Regions from separate parts of the Alkalibaculum bacchi genome, predicted to be linked through region 2. Evidence: riboswitches for the same ligand, from Rfam matches in the RefSeq annotation. Region 2 holds a riboswitch; the other holds the start of a gene.

Region 1 (7,404 bases), on a different contig from region 2:
ATATGAAATGAAGCGAGGGACAGAGGGTAAACCTCTGTCCCCCTGCTTTTTTAATTGAGGTGAAAGAAATATGGATCAGATTTATGTAATTGTTGGTCGGCTATCAGATAGCTTTTTGCTTAATTGTAAGATATTTATAATAACCCTTTTGTTCTCACTACCCTTAGGCCTGTTAATTGCTTTTGGATCCATGAGCCGTTTTCGTCCCCTTCGTTGGCTTGTGCGAACATTTGTATGGATAATCCGTGGAACTCCATTGATGCTACAGCTTATCATAATTTTTTATGGACCGGGACTTTTGGACATGTCTTTTACATGGCCAAATGGTGAGTCTGGGCGTTTTGTAGCAGCAACTGTTGCCTTTGTTATCAACTATGCCTGTTATCTTTCAGAAATTTATCGAGGCGGTATTGAAGGAATACCTAAGGGCCAATACGAAGCTGGTGAGGTCTTGGGCATGACAAAGAGTCAGATATTTTTCAAGGTAACATTGCTTCAAGTGGTAAAGCGTATACTTCCTCCTGTGGGTAACGAGATTATTACCTTAGTGAAGGATACGTCCCTGGCCCGTATTATTGCCAATAAAGAGATCATTATGATGGCCGGAGAATACAGCAGTAAAGGACTTATTTGGCCTCTTTTTGCCACAGGGATTTACTTTCTTGTATTTGTGGGGGCATTAACCATACTACTTGATTGGCTAGAGAAGAAACTGAGCTATTTCCGTTGATAAAAGGAGGAAATTGGAATGTCAATTTTAGAAGTAAAAAATATTGAAAAACGCTTTGAAAGCTTGCAAGTTTTGCAGAAGATTGATTTTTCCTTAGAAAAGGGAGAATCAATTGCAATTATAGGTTCTTCTGGAAGTGGAAAGACCACCTTGCTCAGGTGCCTTAACTTCCTAGAAAGGCCTGATAATGGAAGCATCTCTGTAAATAATAAGGTGATTTTTGACGCAATGGATCCTGTTACTCAAAGAGATAGTGAAGTGCGAAAAAAGCGATTACATTTTGGATTGGTTTTTCAAAACTTTAACCTATTTCCTCAATACACAGTCCTAAAAAATGTTACATTGGCAGCGGAACTGTTGGCTCAAGAGCGTCCAAGCTTTAAACAGGAGAAAAAAACGATCTTGAATGAGATTCAGGATCGGGGTAAAATGCTTTTATCCCAAGTTGGCCTGTCGGATAAGCTGGATTATTATCCACATATGATATCCGGTGGACAGCAACAGCGGGTGGCTATTGCTCGCGCCCTAGCGCTAAATCCAGACATTTTGTGTTTTGACGAACCTACCTCTGCCTTAGACCCGGAGCTCACAGGGGAAGTATTGAAGGTTATTAGGAATTTGGCAGACCGCAATACGACAATGATCATTGTGACCCATGAAATGGATTTTGCTCGGGATGTGGCAGACCGCGTTATCTTTATGGATGCTGGTGTAATTGTGGAACAGGGCACCCCTCAGGAAGTCTTTAGCAATCCTAAAGAAGAGAGAACGAAGCAGTTTCTATGCAGGTATAATAAAGAGTAAGGCAACACTGAAATGTAGCAATTTAAAGTGGGACTCAAAATGTTAAAAAAAGTAATCCTTCATGGGATTACCGTGAGAGGATTTCATAAAATTATTGACTGGTATTTAATTCATATGGTAAAATAATGATATAAGCACGTTAAAAGGGAGTAGTTTTAAATGCATAGTCAACAATTACTGGTTAAATAAATTTAACTTGGCTATGTGTCCATTTAGGTAACGAGACTTTTAATACGATTCTTAAGAATTGTGTTAAAAGTCTTTTTTTTATCGCGTAAGTGCGAAAAACTTGCAAAGCGCCTTTTCTCGCTTAACTTACTAGATTGCCAAAAAAGTGGGGAATACTATTTGTCGTAAAGAAAATTTACTTTCTATGGCATAAAGTTTTCTTGAACTCATTATTACATCTTGCTATTATGGGTATTATATATCCTTAGATAAATAAAAAATCAGAGAGGTGTCAAAAACATGTGGTTTTCAAAATCCAGTAAAGAAGTCTTAAAAGAGTTGGATGTTAATCCTGCAACTGGACTTAGCAACCAAGAAGCTCAAAAGAGACTGGAGAAGTACGGTGAAAATAAGCTTAAAGCAAAACCTAAAAAAAGCTTACTTTCATTATTTTTAGCACAGCTAAACGATATGTTGATTTACGTGTTATTAGCTGCAGCTGTTATAACATTAGTTATCGGCGAATACGTAGATGCAATTATCATCATTTTGGTTGTTTTAATCAATGCATTTGTAGGTCTCATTCAAGAATCAAAGGCTGAAAAGGCTATAGAGGCATTACAGCAGATGACTACACCTAGAACTTTAGTAAAGCGTGATGGAGAGATTAAGGAAATCAATTCGGAACACGTTGTGCCCGGAGACATCGTAGTAATTGATGCAGGTCGGTTTATACCAGCTGATATTCGTCTCGTTGAGAGTGTAAACTTGCAAATTGAAGAGTCCGCCTTAACAGGTGAGTCTGTTCCAACAGATAAGGATTCAAATACAATATTTGAAGATCCAAAGACTCCAATTGGTGACAGATCTAATATGCTCTTTATGTCTACTCTTTCTACTTATGGTAGGGGAGAAGGTGTTGTAGTTGGAACGGGCATGGAAACAGAAATGGGTAGTATTGCCAAAGCATTAGATGAAGATGTAGATGAAATGACTCCTCTTCAAAGAAGGCTTGACGAATTGGGTAAAGTCCTTGGGTTTATATGTATTGGGATATGTGCAGTCATATTCATTGTCGCATTGATTCAAGGTAGAGAGTTATTTGATATGTTCCTAACGGCTATTAGTTTAGCTGTTGCTGCTATACCAGAAGGTTTAGCTGCTATTGTAGCTATTGTATTATCGATTGGTGTAACCAAAATGTCTAAAATCAACGCTATTGTTAGAAAACTTCCAGCCGTTGAGACACTTGGTTCTGTAAATGTAATTTGTTCAGATAAAACAGGTACTTTAACACAAAACAAGATGACAGTAGTAAAACACTATGTCATGAATCACCTAAAAGATGTGCCAGCAGAAGGAGCAGGCTTTAAAGGTTCTGATGATGAGAACGAACTTATCAAATCTTTTGTATTATGTTCTGATGCAACTTATGAAAATGGTCAAGGCACTGGTGATCCAACAGAAGTAGCATTAATTGTCCTAGGTAATAGGCACAATATGACAAAAAATGATTTGAATCAAAAATATAAAAGAGTTGGGGAAAAACCTTTCGACTCTGACAGAAAATTAATGTCTACTTTAAATGAAGAAGGAAATGGATATAGGGTCCACACAAAGGGAGCTATTGACAATATCCTTCAAATTGCCACTCACGCATTAGTAGATGGCCAAGTTGTACCACTAACAGAAGAATTAAAACAACAGTATTTACAAATAACATTAGAAATGTCAAATGATGCTCTTAGAGTATTAGGAGCTGCTTATAAAGATGTAGACAGTATAATCGATGCGGATGAAATGGAAAATGGGTTAACAGTTATTGGACTAGTTGGTATGATTGACCCTCCACGATTAGAAGTTAAAGATTCTATTGCAGAAGCAAAAATGGCAGGTATTAGGTCAATAATGATTACAGGGGACCATAAAAATACAGCTGTAGCCATTGCAAGACAATTAGGTATAGCAGACTCTATAGAGCAAAGTTTAACTGGTGCAGAAATTGATCAGATGAGTGATGATGAATTTGCTCAAAAGATCAATAATTACAGAGTATTTGCAAGGGTATCTCCTGAGCACAAAGTTAAAATCGTTAAAGCATTCAAATCTCATGGAAACATCGTTTCTATGACTGGAGATGGTGTCAACGATGCACCTTCTTTAAAAAATGCAGATATTGGTGTAGCTATGGGTATAACAGGTACAGATGTATCTAAAGGCGCTAGCGATATGATTTTAACAGACGACAATTTCTCAACGATTGTTCATGCAGTTGAAGAGGGAAGAAATATTTATAACAATATTAAAAAAGCAGTTATCTTCTTATTGTCTTGTAATTTAGGAGAAGTTATCTGTATCTTCCTAGCGATATTGTTAAACTGGCCAATCCCACTAATTGCTACTCAGTTGCTTTGGATCAACTTAGTTACGGATTCACTTCCAGCGTTAGCGTTGGGAATGGATCCTGGCGATAAAGATGTAATGAAAGAAAAACCAAGAGATCCAAAAGAAAGCTTCTTTGCTAACGGAGCTGGTTTCAGAGCGATTTTAGGTGGAACTTTAATAGGTTTATTGACACTTGGAGCTTTCTACTTTGGTTTAGTAGAGCATGGTCACTATATTGGCGAAGTAAATATGCCTGAAGAAGCTATAACATATGCAAGAACAATGGCCTTCGTCGTATTAGCAGTATCACAATTGTTCTATTCATTAACTATGAGAAATTCTAAGAAATCCATATTCCAAGTAGGATTTATGACGAATAAATTGCTTATTGGTGCGATTATTGCGGGAATCTTCCTACAATTTATTGTAATATCCGTACCATTTCTAGCAGATGCTTTTGGTGTACAAATGCTTACATTATTTGACTGGGGAGTTGTACTAGTTTTCTCATTAATACCTTTCTTAGTAAATGAAGCTGTTAAGGGATTTATGAGACTTAAAGATAAATAAAAAAGTAAAGATCACTATGCTTCACTGCTTACAATAATAAATTGTCTGCAATGAAAAAACCCTTTTATTGAAGGTATTATTCAATAAAAGGGTTTTTTTATTATAAACAAAAATTATTTATAAAATCATATAAGATGAAATAAAATTAAAAAAGTTTATATAAAATACAATTTTGATGTTTATGTGGTAAAAGTTAGGGAATATATTAAATATATACATATTATGACAAATAAATTAATAAACACATATATAATTATATATATAACTATAATATTTTATAGTTTATTCTACATAATTGTATATGGAATTAGATAAAGGCAAACCTGATGAAAATCAGGGACGCAAAGCTAAGAGTCTAAGGCAATGAAAATTGCTACGACAGTCAAGCCGCCAAATTTATGGCGGCTTTTGCTGTACCTAGGACAAATGAATATACAAAAGAAAAAGGCAAACCTAATGAAAGTTTGGGACGCAAAGCTATGAGTCTAAGGCAATGAAAATTGCTATGACAGTCAAGCCGCCAGAAGTGAGTTCAGGCGGCTTTTTTATATAGACGAAAGTATTCCTTTTATCATTATTTACTAGCATCTTGTAATAACACATAAAGATAGAACCCTAGTGCATTTTTTTACATGAAAAAAGCAAAAGACACTATCACAAAGACGAATGGAGGGATTATTTTGATAAAGATTGACCTTTGTTTAGATTTAAAAGAGGAGGTGAAAACTCAATGAGATCGAAAGGAAAAAAGAGAAAATTTAGTTTATTTATGGTATTTGTATTGCTTTTCTCTTTATTAGCCTCTTCACTGGTGGTCATGGCGGAGACAGTAGATTCTAATTTGGAGATGAATAGTGTAAATGTTTCTGAAGAGGAACTTACTCTAACAGGGCTCCTATCTGAAGGACCAAAAGTAGAACAGCTGGTAGAAGAGCCAAAAGTAGAACAGCTGGTAGAAGAGCCAAAGGTAGATCTGCCAGCTGAGGAACCGAAAGTAGAAACACCGACAGAGGAACCTAAGGATGAGTCACCTGCCGAGGAGCCAAAAGTAGAAACACCGACAGAGGAACCGAAGGGTGAGGCACCTATCGAGGAACCGGAGGGTGACATTGTGGAGAAAACCGTAGAAGTTGCTCCGGTTTCCGACGATGATACTCCTATACGGGATGCAAACACCAACAAGGAGAGCGCCCCTTTAACTGAGGTCCTTACAGTTGCACCAATGGCAGTTGGTCCAATACCTATTGTGAACTACTTTGCAGCAACAGGTAGTAGCACAAATGATCACTATTCAGTAGTCGGCGTTTATATCACTCCTGATAATAATATTCACCTGTTGATAGACAACGACAAGAATACTGCAAATCAGACGAGGTTTTATGATCCCATGCTAAATGGGGTAGCAGCTGCAGGATACGGTTTAACGCCTCAAAATTACGATCCTTATTGGAAGGAGTTGGGAAATAGTGTAACTTTAACGTCTCCAGGCAATCCTGACAGAGTAATTACAGGTGTAAGGCTATTTACTTTTAATTTAGGACCGATGATGGGTTCTCTTAAAGAGAGTAATACCTTGCAAATTCTTAACAGTGCGGATGGCTTTAGTATTAGAGGCTTAACATTTACGATCAATATGGGTCATACCATAACTAAGACCGTTGACAAAGCCAATGCCACAATTGGAGACGAATTGATCTACACCATTGCAGTTAAGAATACAGGCGATTTTATCCTTAGAGGCATTAACGTGACGGATACCATCCCTTCAGGCACCACAGTACTTAAAGTTTCTAAGGACAATGGTGCAACGTGGGTTGATCCGGTCATTGCAGGTAATGTCATCACTTTAGACACCAATATTGATTTGGTCGCCGGGGCGTCAAAGACCTATAAAGTAAAAGCATTTATCAATGATAATGTGACAAATGGTCAAACCCTTGATAACACAGTTGCAACGGGCGGGAACGTACCTACACAAACGGCTACTGCTCGAGTTACAGTTAAAACGGCAAACGTAACTGTCAAAAAAATTATTACTGGAAATTTTGGTGAGGTATCACGTGAATTTCCATTTACCGTAAAGGCAAACAAGAATGGTGGACATTATACTGAGAAAACATTTGACTTTCACTTACACCATAATGAAACACATACCATCCCAAACCTGCCGACAGATGCTGTTTTGGCTCTGACAGAAGTAAATGGCGATTATGTTGTTACTGTAACCGTAGATGGCAATCCTATTACCCCCGTTACAGATGTATATACTATCAATGTAGGATCTATGGCTACCAAAACCATCACCGTCACTAATGAGAAAAATGTTGTTATTGATACAGGTATTTCTCTTGATTCACTACCATATGTTTTGATTCTCGTATTCACAGTAGTTGGCTTAGGTGTAATGGTTATTCGCAAGCGCAATATTCACAATTAAAGCTAATAGGAGACACGTTAATAGGAGGTTATTATGAAGGGCAAACAAGAAACCAATTGGACTCAAGTTTTAAATACACATAAAAACACAAGCAGAGAATCCCTAGGCGAAACCGAAAATAATTTTGATGACTGCCGATTTAACCCTGAGCAAAAGGCAATTGCACAGTGGTTAGAGGACATTCACTTTCAAAAACAGTTCTTCGGAGGCATAAACGAGGAGGATGTTTGGAAGAAAATTGGCGAATTGAATGCTATGTATGAAGAAGCTTTAAAAGTGGAACGCATACGATATGATACCCTGCTTGAAC
Region 2 (7,404 bases):
TTTAACAGGCATGGGAGATGGCAGGTGGCCCTTTTTACCTAGTTCATGGAGTATCAGATTTATTAGCTCTTTACTTATGAAATATCAAGATAGTGGTGGCGCTTTTAGAGACCCAGCTTTAACCTTAGGAATCATGATATCTATTGTTGGAACAATACTATCTTTGATAATTATAGTAGCATGGTATACAAAGTGGGAAGGGGAAAAGTCAGAGGAATAGGAGAATTATTGTGGCGAATATTTTAGCTGTAGATGACGATAAATCCATTTTAGATTTAATTGAGAATGTACTAAATAAAAGTGGGCATTTTGTCAAAAAAATAAACGAGCCAGAAAAGGTTTTTCAAGAAAATTTAAGCTACTATCATCTCATAATATTAGACATAATGATGCCTAATATTGATGGTTTTCAATTATGCACTAGAATAAGAGGATCGGTCGATTCACCTATTTTATTTCTTACTGCAAAATCAGACGAAACAGATATCATTAAAGGATTGGGGTTAGGAGGAGATGATTTTTTGATGAAACCCTTCGGAGTTCAAGAACTCCGTGCAAGGGTAGATGCTCATATTAGGAGAGAACAACGAGAAAAAATCAACTCTGTAATTATTGATAATATTAGGTTTTCAATTTCCAGTAAAGAGTGTTTTGTATTAGATAATAAGGTACCACTTACAAAAAGTGAATATGAAATAAGTGAATACTTAGCTCTTAATCGAGGCAAGACATTTTCTAAGGAACAAATATTTGAAGTTGTTTTTGGATATGAGAGAGAGAGTAATTTAAGTGCAATTGTTGAACATATAAAAAACATACGAGCTAAGTTTACTCAATTTAAAGAAGAACCTATAAAGACAGTTTGGGGAATAGGGTATAAATGGGAATAAGAAAAAGTACAAAACTACGTACAACTTTTATTAAATATGTTGTATCCCTTGGTTTACTTATTATTATTTTAATATTAGTGAACTATTACTTGTTCATTGTAGCCTCCATTGGAGTTTATCCAGCAAATTATTCAGAAAAAATAATTCAAAGTAATTACGATGAGTTAAAGAATTTACCTAGGGTGACCATAGAACTATTGACTCCAATGTGTAATTTTGGTGTTTATTCTGAGGAAGGAGATTTTCTATATGGAAATTTTTCTTCTAAGGATATAAAAATAAACTGGGATAGATATCAACAAGGAAAAACATCAACAGGTTTAGAAAAGTATATAATAACGATTGATCGTGATGAGGGGATATTGATTATTACCTATCCTTTAACTGCGCAATATAGAAATGAAATTTTAAGGAGAACTTTACCTAATGCTGAGTTGACAATAGTGATTGTATTTTTTATTCAGCTTATAGCTTTGATCATTTTGTGGTCTAATCGATTTGCCAAAAAGGTTAATAATGAATTAAAAACCCTTCTAATACCAATGGCAAAAATACAAGAACAGAACTTAGATTTTAATGTAGGTACGAGTAATATAGAAGAAATCAGCATGGTTCTTAAAGGGATTGATAAGATGAAAAACTCATTAAAAAAGGCCCTAGAAGAACAATGGTCAGTAGAACAGCAAAAGAGAGAACAAATATCAGCTTTAGCACACGATATAAAAACGCCTTTAACGATAATTAAAGGGAATGTTGGATTACTTGGTGAAACAAATTTGACAAATGAGCAGAAATCTTATTGCGGTTATATTGAGGAAAGTAGTGAACACATGGAGGGATATCTAAAAAGTTTGCTGACTATTACAAAAAAAGAAATTGATTATCGTAAATCTGATGAAATCATCAGCGCTATGAAAACAACAAATTTTATAAGAAGCCAGGGAGAGGCTCTTGGAAAAATTTATGATCTCAATATGATATGGAACATAGATATTGAAGAAGATTTATATATACAAGGAAACAAAGATGAATTTGAAAGAGCATTGATGAACATTTTGTCAAACGCAGTAGAGTTTTCTTCAAAAAATTCTAGTGTTATTATTAATGGTTTTATTGATAATTCTTATCTCATTATCCAAGTAATAGACCAGGGGAATGGTTTTTCTAAAAAAATGCTAAAGTATGGAAAACAGCGATTTACAATGGATAATGATAGCAGAACCAAAACTGGACATCATGGATTAGGTTTATATATAGCAAACACCATTATTACAAAATATCATGGAGAACTTATATTATCCAACGATAAGAATGGTGGTGGGTCCGTTACAACTAAGATTCAAATTTTCCAAAGAGACATGTCGCCGAACCGCTGAGTTTGTCGCACAACAGAGTTACAAAAGCGAAAAGGAATATCGCTATTTTTTAGAAGAACTCGGTTATTGTTTGGGAATATATTGATAAAGGATTCATTTCCAATAGGGTGATTGCATTTGGCACATTAGGAGTGTTATGCTTCATGCCAACAATAAAGTATCAAAAAAGAATTTCTTTATTTTTAGGACATTCAAATATCGAAGAATAATAGATATACGATGAAAGAAAATCGCAGTTGAATATAAATATAGAATTAGAGGAGGAGAAAATGTACTACTCGATACATTACAAATCGACCGTTGGGGATATATTGCTTGCAAGTGATGAAGATAGTATTATTGGTCTGTGGATTGGCGAACAGAAATATATCGGAAACACAATGCCAAAAAATATTATCGAAAAAGATGATATTCCAATACTTAAAGAAGGTATAGCATGGTTAGATGATTATTTCACTGGTAAGAAACCAAAAATATCTAGGCTACCTCTTGCTCCTATAGGTGGTGAGTTTAGACAGCAGGTGTGGAAAATTCTCACTGAAATACCCTATGGTGAGCTGACAACATACGGTCATATGGCGAAAGAAGTTGCAAAACGCATAGGGAAAAACAGGATGTCTGCTCAAGCTGTAGGTGGTGCTGTGGGACACAATCCCATATCTATCATTATACCTTGTCATCGTGTAGTAGGCACCAACGGAAGTCTGACCGGTTATGCAGGTGGAATTGAAAAAAAGGTAAAGCTACTAGAGCATGAAGGAGTGGATATGACTGGATTATTTGTGCCCCAAAAATAAAAAAGATGTACTTTATCTAATAAAAAGAATATTAAGGGAATTAAACGTGATCCATGAATAAAAAAATCTACTTTTATATCTATTATTTAACCACAATAGGATTAACAATCGTATAATGTATCGCAGCTAAATTAAAAAAGTGCCGAAATATGTAAAATAGGTGTTGATTTATTAAGAGATTTTAACTATGATAGAAATAATAAAATAAATTTTTGACAGTTTAATTACATCTAAGGGCAAACTTACCGAAAGGTAAGGACGCAAAGCTATGGGCCTAACCGACTTATTTGTCGCAAGGTAGCCAGTTGCATATTATAAACAAAACCCTTTTATCTAATTTTAAAAGGGATTTTTTTATTTTAACAAAAGGGGGAGTTAACATGAGAAGTATTAAAATGAAATTAGTGGTTTATTTTTCTGCACTTATTTTATTTTCATCTGTAGCTTTAGGAATCATCTCCATCAATAGCGCTAGTAAAATTGTTACAGTGGAAGCAGAAAAAGGTCTTATAACATCTGCTAATGATGGAGCAGTAGTAGTGCAGAACCGAATGGAAATTCAAAGAAGAACGCTAGAAGTACTTGCCCAATTAGGCGAAATCCAAAATATGGACTTAGAGGTTCAAGTTCCTATTTTGCAAAAACAAGTAGAAGTTTCTGACTTTATTAATTTTGGAATCATGCAATTAGATGGAACCGTAACTTATACAGATGGAAGGACAATCCAGCTGCCAGAAACAGACCCTGTATGGAAAGCCTTAAAGGGCGATAAGAATGCGTTGAATTTTGGTATTAGCCCAGCCACAGGTGAAGTTGTTTTAATATATGCGACACCTATTGAAAGAGATGGAAAAATCGTAGGAGCACTTTTAGGACGCCGAGATGGCAATGCCTTAAGTGATATTACAGATACGTTAAAATACGGCGAAACAGGTCAAGCCTATATAATGGATAAAGAAGGGACAATTATTGCCTACTCAGATCGAAGTGTAGTAAGCAATCAAATTAATCCCATAAAGGCAGCAGAAGCCGATGACAGTGAAAAGGCATCTGGAGAATTTCATAAGAAAGTGCTAGAAGAAAAAACAGGAGTAGCCAAGTATAAGGATAGCCAAGGGAAAGAATTATACTCGGCATATGATTCTATTGATAATACGGATTGGATTCTCATTATGAGCGCAGATGAAGAGGAAATATTAGCAGGAATACCATCCTTAATGAAGGCAATTATTTTATTAACTGCTGTAGTATTAGCCATAAGTATAATTATAATCTATCTTATCGGCAATACAATTGCAAAGCCTATTATTAACGCAACCGCTCTTGCAAAAACCCTTGCCGATTTAGATCTTACGAGAGATGTTTTAGAAGCTGATTTAAAAAGCAAGGACGAAACTGGAGAATTGGCAAGATCATTCCAGAGTATTACTGACAATCTTCGAATGATTGTCAATGAAGTTAATGATTCTTCTGAACAAGTAGCAGCAGCCTCTGAAGAATTAATGGCAAGCTCTGGACAATCTGCAACTACTGCTGAGGAAGTTACAAAAACTGTAGAAGAAATAGCAAAAGGGGCTGCAGAGCAAGCTCTAAATACAGAAGAGGGCTCAGCAAGAGCTACTAAGCTAGGTGAAACCATAGAACAAGATTTAAACTATGTAAAAAACTTAAATGTTACTACAGAAAAAGTATCTACTATAGTGGGTGAAGGTTTACAAGAAATTGAGAAACTAATCCAAATAACAGATGAAAGCACGCAAGCTATCCAAGACATTCATAGTATCATCTTACAGACAAATAGTAGTTCAGATGAAATTGGAGAAGCTAGCAGCGTAATCAAATCCATTGCAGATCAAACAAATCTATTGGCATTAAATGCAGCTATCGAAGCCGCAAGAGCAGGAGAAGCGGGAAAAGGTTTTGCAGTAGTAGCAGAAGAAATAAGAAAACTAGCAGAGCAATCCTCTGCATCTACTATGGCAATTGATGAAACCATATCTGAGCTTCAAACAAATGTTGGGAGCGCAGTAAAATCAATGAATAGAGTATCTGCAATATTTGAAGAACAATATAATAGCGTTCAAAATAATAAAGATAAATACATAATGGTTGAAAAAGCTATGAACGATGCAATAAGTGCAGTTGAAAAATTAGATGTTTCTAGTAAAGAAATGGAAAAGATGAAGAATGAAATCTTGAATACATTACAGAATTTAACTGCTATTGCAGAAGAGAATTCTGCAGGTACAGAGGAAGCGTCTGCCTCTATGGAAGAACAAACTGCATCTATTCAAGAAATAGCAGGTGCTAGCGAAGGTCTCGCAAACTTAGCACAAAATTTACAATCAGCAATTCGAAAATTTAAAATCTAATAGGCGCAAGGATGTACGAGAAATCAAAGCAAAATAAATAAATCTGTGCTTTAGAAAAAGAATGGCTCTGTTCTGGTAGAAATTTAAACCAGTAAAGAGCCATTCTTTGTGATTATTGTAAGGAGGAACGAGGTAATAAATTACTATCATATTGAAAATACTGGAAGCAATTGATATAATTACAACAATAACATATTTAAGTATTTTTTATTGTTAAGATATTTTTTTGTTACTAAAGGTGTCTGCTGTGAAAATGTGTTCGATATGTACTAAAAAGAGGGTGAAGGGAGCGATGATATGAAGGGGAATTATAAAGTATTAATAAAAGAATCTGAAGAAAGATGTAGGCAGCTTGCACTAAAAAGAGAACAAAAATACAGCAATAAAATAATTAGCGATGCAAATTTACAAAAGATTCTTATGAAGAACAGAGATATGATTATGACTGCACTCCCATTTATAAATGAACTAATTAAATTTACAAAGGGAAGTGATTTCTTTGTTTTTTTAACGGACAGTGAAGGATGTATTCTAAATGCAATGGGAGATGAAAAAATTTTAACAGAGGCTTTTAGCCTTAAAATGATTCCAGGTGCATATATGAATGAAGAAAATATTGGGACAAATGCCATGTCTTATGTTATTAAAACAGGAAATCCCGTACAGCTTACTGGAGAAGACCACTATATTTACGCTTATCACAGATGGACATGTTCAGCGGCACCAATAAAAGACAGTCACGGCAATGTAATTGGTGTCGTGGATTTAACCGGGTATACAAGAAATGTACATCCTCACACTCTTGGAATTGTTGTTGCAGTAGCTAAAGCTATTGAAGAGATGATTGCTGTTAAAGCTCAAAATGAACAAGAAAAAAGAAAATACAATAGTATTAACAAAGTCCTTAATGCTATTAATGAGAGTATTATCACTTCAGATAAACATGGGAATATAAAAAGGTATAATGATAAAGCAGCAGAAATATTTGGAGAAAATAACAAATTAAAAGAACATAATATCGGTCAAATAATTGATGAATGGCATCAAGTAAAAGATATGCTCCTTGCCAATAAAAACATAGTAAAAAAGGTTCATATCACCTCATGTAAGGATATCTCATACGATTTAGAAGCAAATAAAATTTACAATGAGGACGAAGAACGTTTTGAAATAGTATATACTTTTAAGAAAAATGAAAGAGCAAATCATCATAAGGTAAATAAGTATAAGTATAATTTTGATAATATTATAGGGCAAGATAGAAATCTAATTAAAATAATTGAATATGCAAAAAAGATAGCAGATAGTAGTTCGACCGTTTTAATTATGGGCGAAAGCGGTACGGGAAAAGAATTATTTGCACAATCTATTTATAATTCGAGCTCTAGAAATGATGGACCCTTTATTGCAATAAATTGTGGAGCTATTCCTGAAGCTCTTATTGAATCCGAATTATTTGGATATGAGGACGGTGCTTTTACAGGAGCTCGAAAAGGTGGAAATCCTGGAAAGTTTGAATTAGCGTATGGTGGTACCATTCTACTGGATGAAATAGGAGAAATGCCCTTAGACATGCAAGTGAAACTTTTGAGAGCTTTAGAAGAAGGTTTTATCACTAGGCTTGGTGGTAAAAAGCCGATACCCGTAGATGTTAGAATAATTGCATCAACAAATAGGGACTTAGAAGAAGATGTTGAAGAAGGAAAATTTAGAAAGGACTTGTATTATAGGCTAAATGTATTGCCATTGTATATTCCTCCTTTAAGAGAAAGAAAAAGTGACATAAGGATATTATTAGATTATTTTATGGATAAAATTTCTATGGACTTGAATAAAAATAAAATTAATATCACAGAAGAAAATATATTAATGATGGAAAAATATGATTGGCCAGGTAATATAAGAGAGCTTCAAAATATCGTTGAATTAATAATTAATACAGAAAATTTTCCGGTACACTATTTCATGA

What was found. Region 2 has a riboswitch for cyclic di-GMP ahead of DES36_RS06160 (methyl-accepting chemotaxis protein). Riboswitches for the same ligand answer to the same signal wherever they lie in the genome.
Region 1: linked by a shared signal. The riboswitch ahead of DES36_RS07640 (DUF5979 domain-containing protein) and the one ahead of DES36_RS06160 (methyl-accepting chemotaxis protein) in region 2 are both predicted to bind cyclic di-GMP.

Annotation. Positions count from the first base shown of each region.
Region 1 covers NZ_QNRX01000008.1:105,449-112,852, forward strand. The annotation lists gene DES36_RS07625 (amino acid ABC transporter permease) at 71-730, shown strand; gene DES36_RS07630 (amino acid ABC transporter ATP-binding protein) at 749-1,534, shown strand; gene DES36_RS07635 (cation-translocating P-type ATPase) at 2,003-4,657, shown strand; cyclic di-GMP riboswitch class I at 4,964-5,052, shown strand; cyclic di-GMP riboswitch class I at 5,094-5,182, shown strand; gene DES36_RS07640 (DUF5979 domain-containing protein) at 5,388-7,094, shown strand; gene DES36_RS07645 (hypothetical protein) at 7,128-7,404, shown strand, end outside.
Region 2 covers NZ_QNRX01000006.1:144,214-151,617, reverse strand. The annotation lists gene DES36_RS06180 (lantibiotic immunity ABC transporter MutG family permease subunit) at 1-220, shown strand, start outside; gene DES36_RS06175 (response regulator transcription factor) at 231-890, shown strand; gene DES36_RS06170 (HAMP domain-containing sensor histidine kinase) at 881-2,266, shown strand; gene DES36_RS06165 (methylated-DNA--[protein]-cysteine S-methyltransferase) at 2,536-3,063, shown strand; cyclic di-GMP riboswitch class I at 3,289-3,376, shown strand; gene DES36_RS06160 (methyl-accepting chemotaxis protein) at 3,444-5,435, shown strand; gene DES36_RS06155 (sigma-54-dependent Fis family transcriptional regulator) at 5,733-7,404, shown strand, end outside.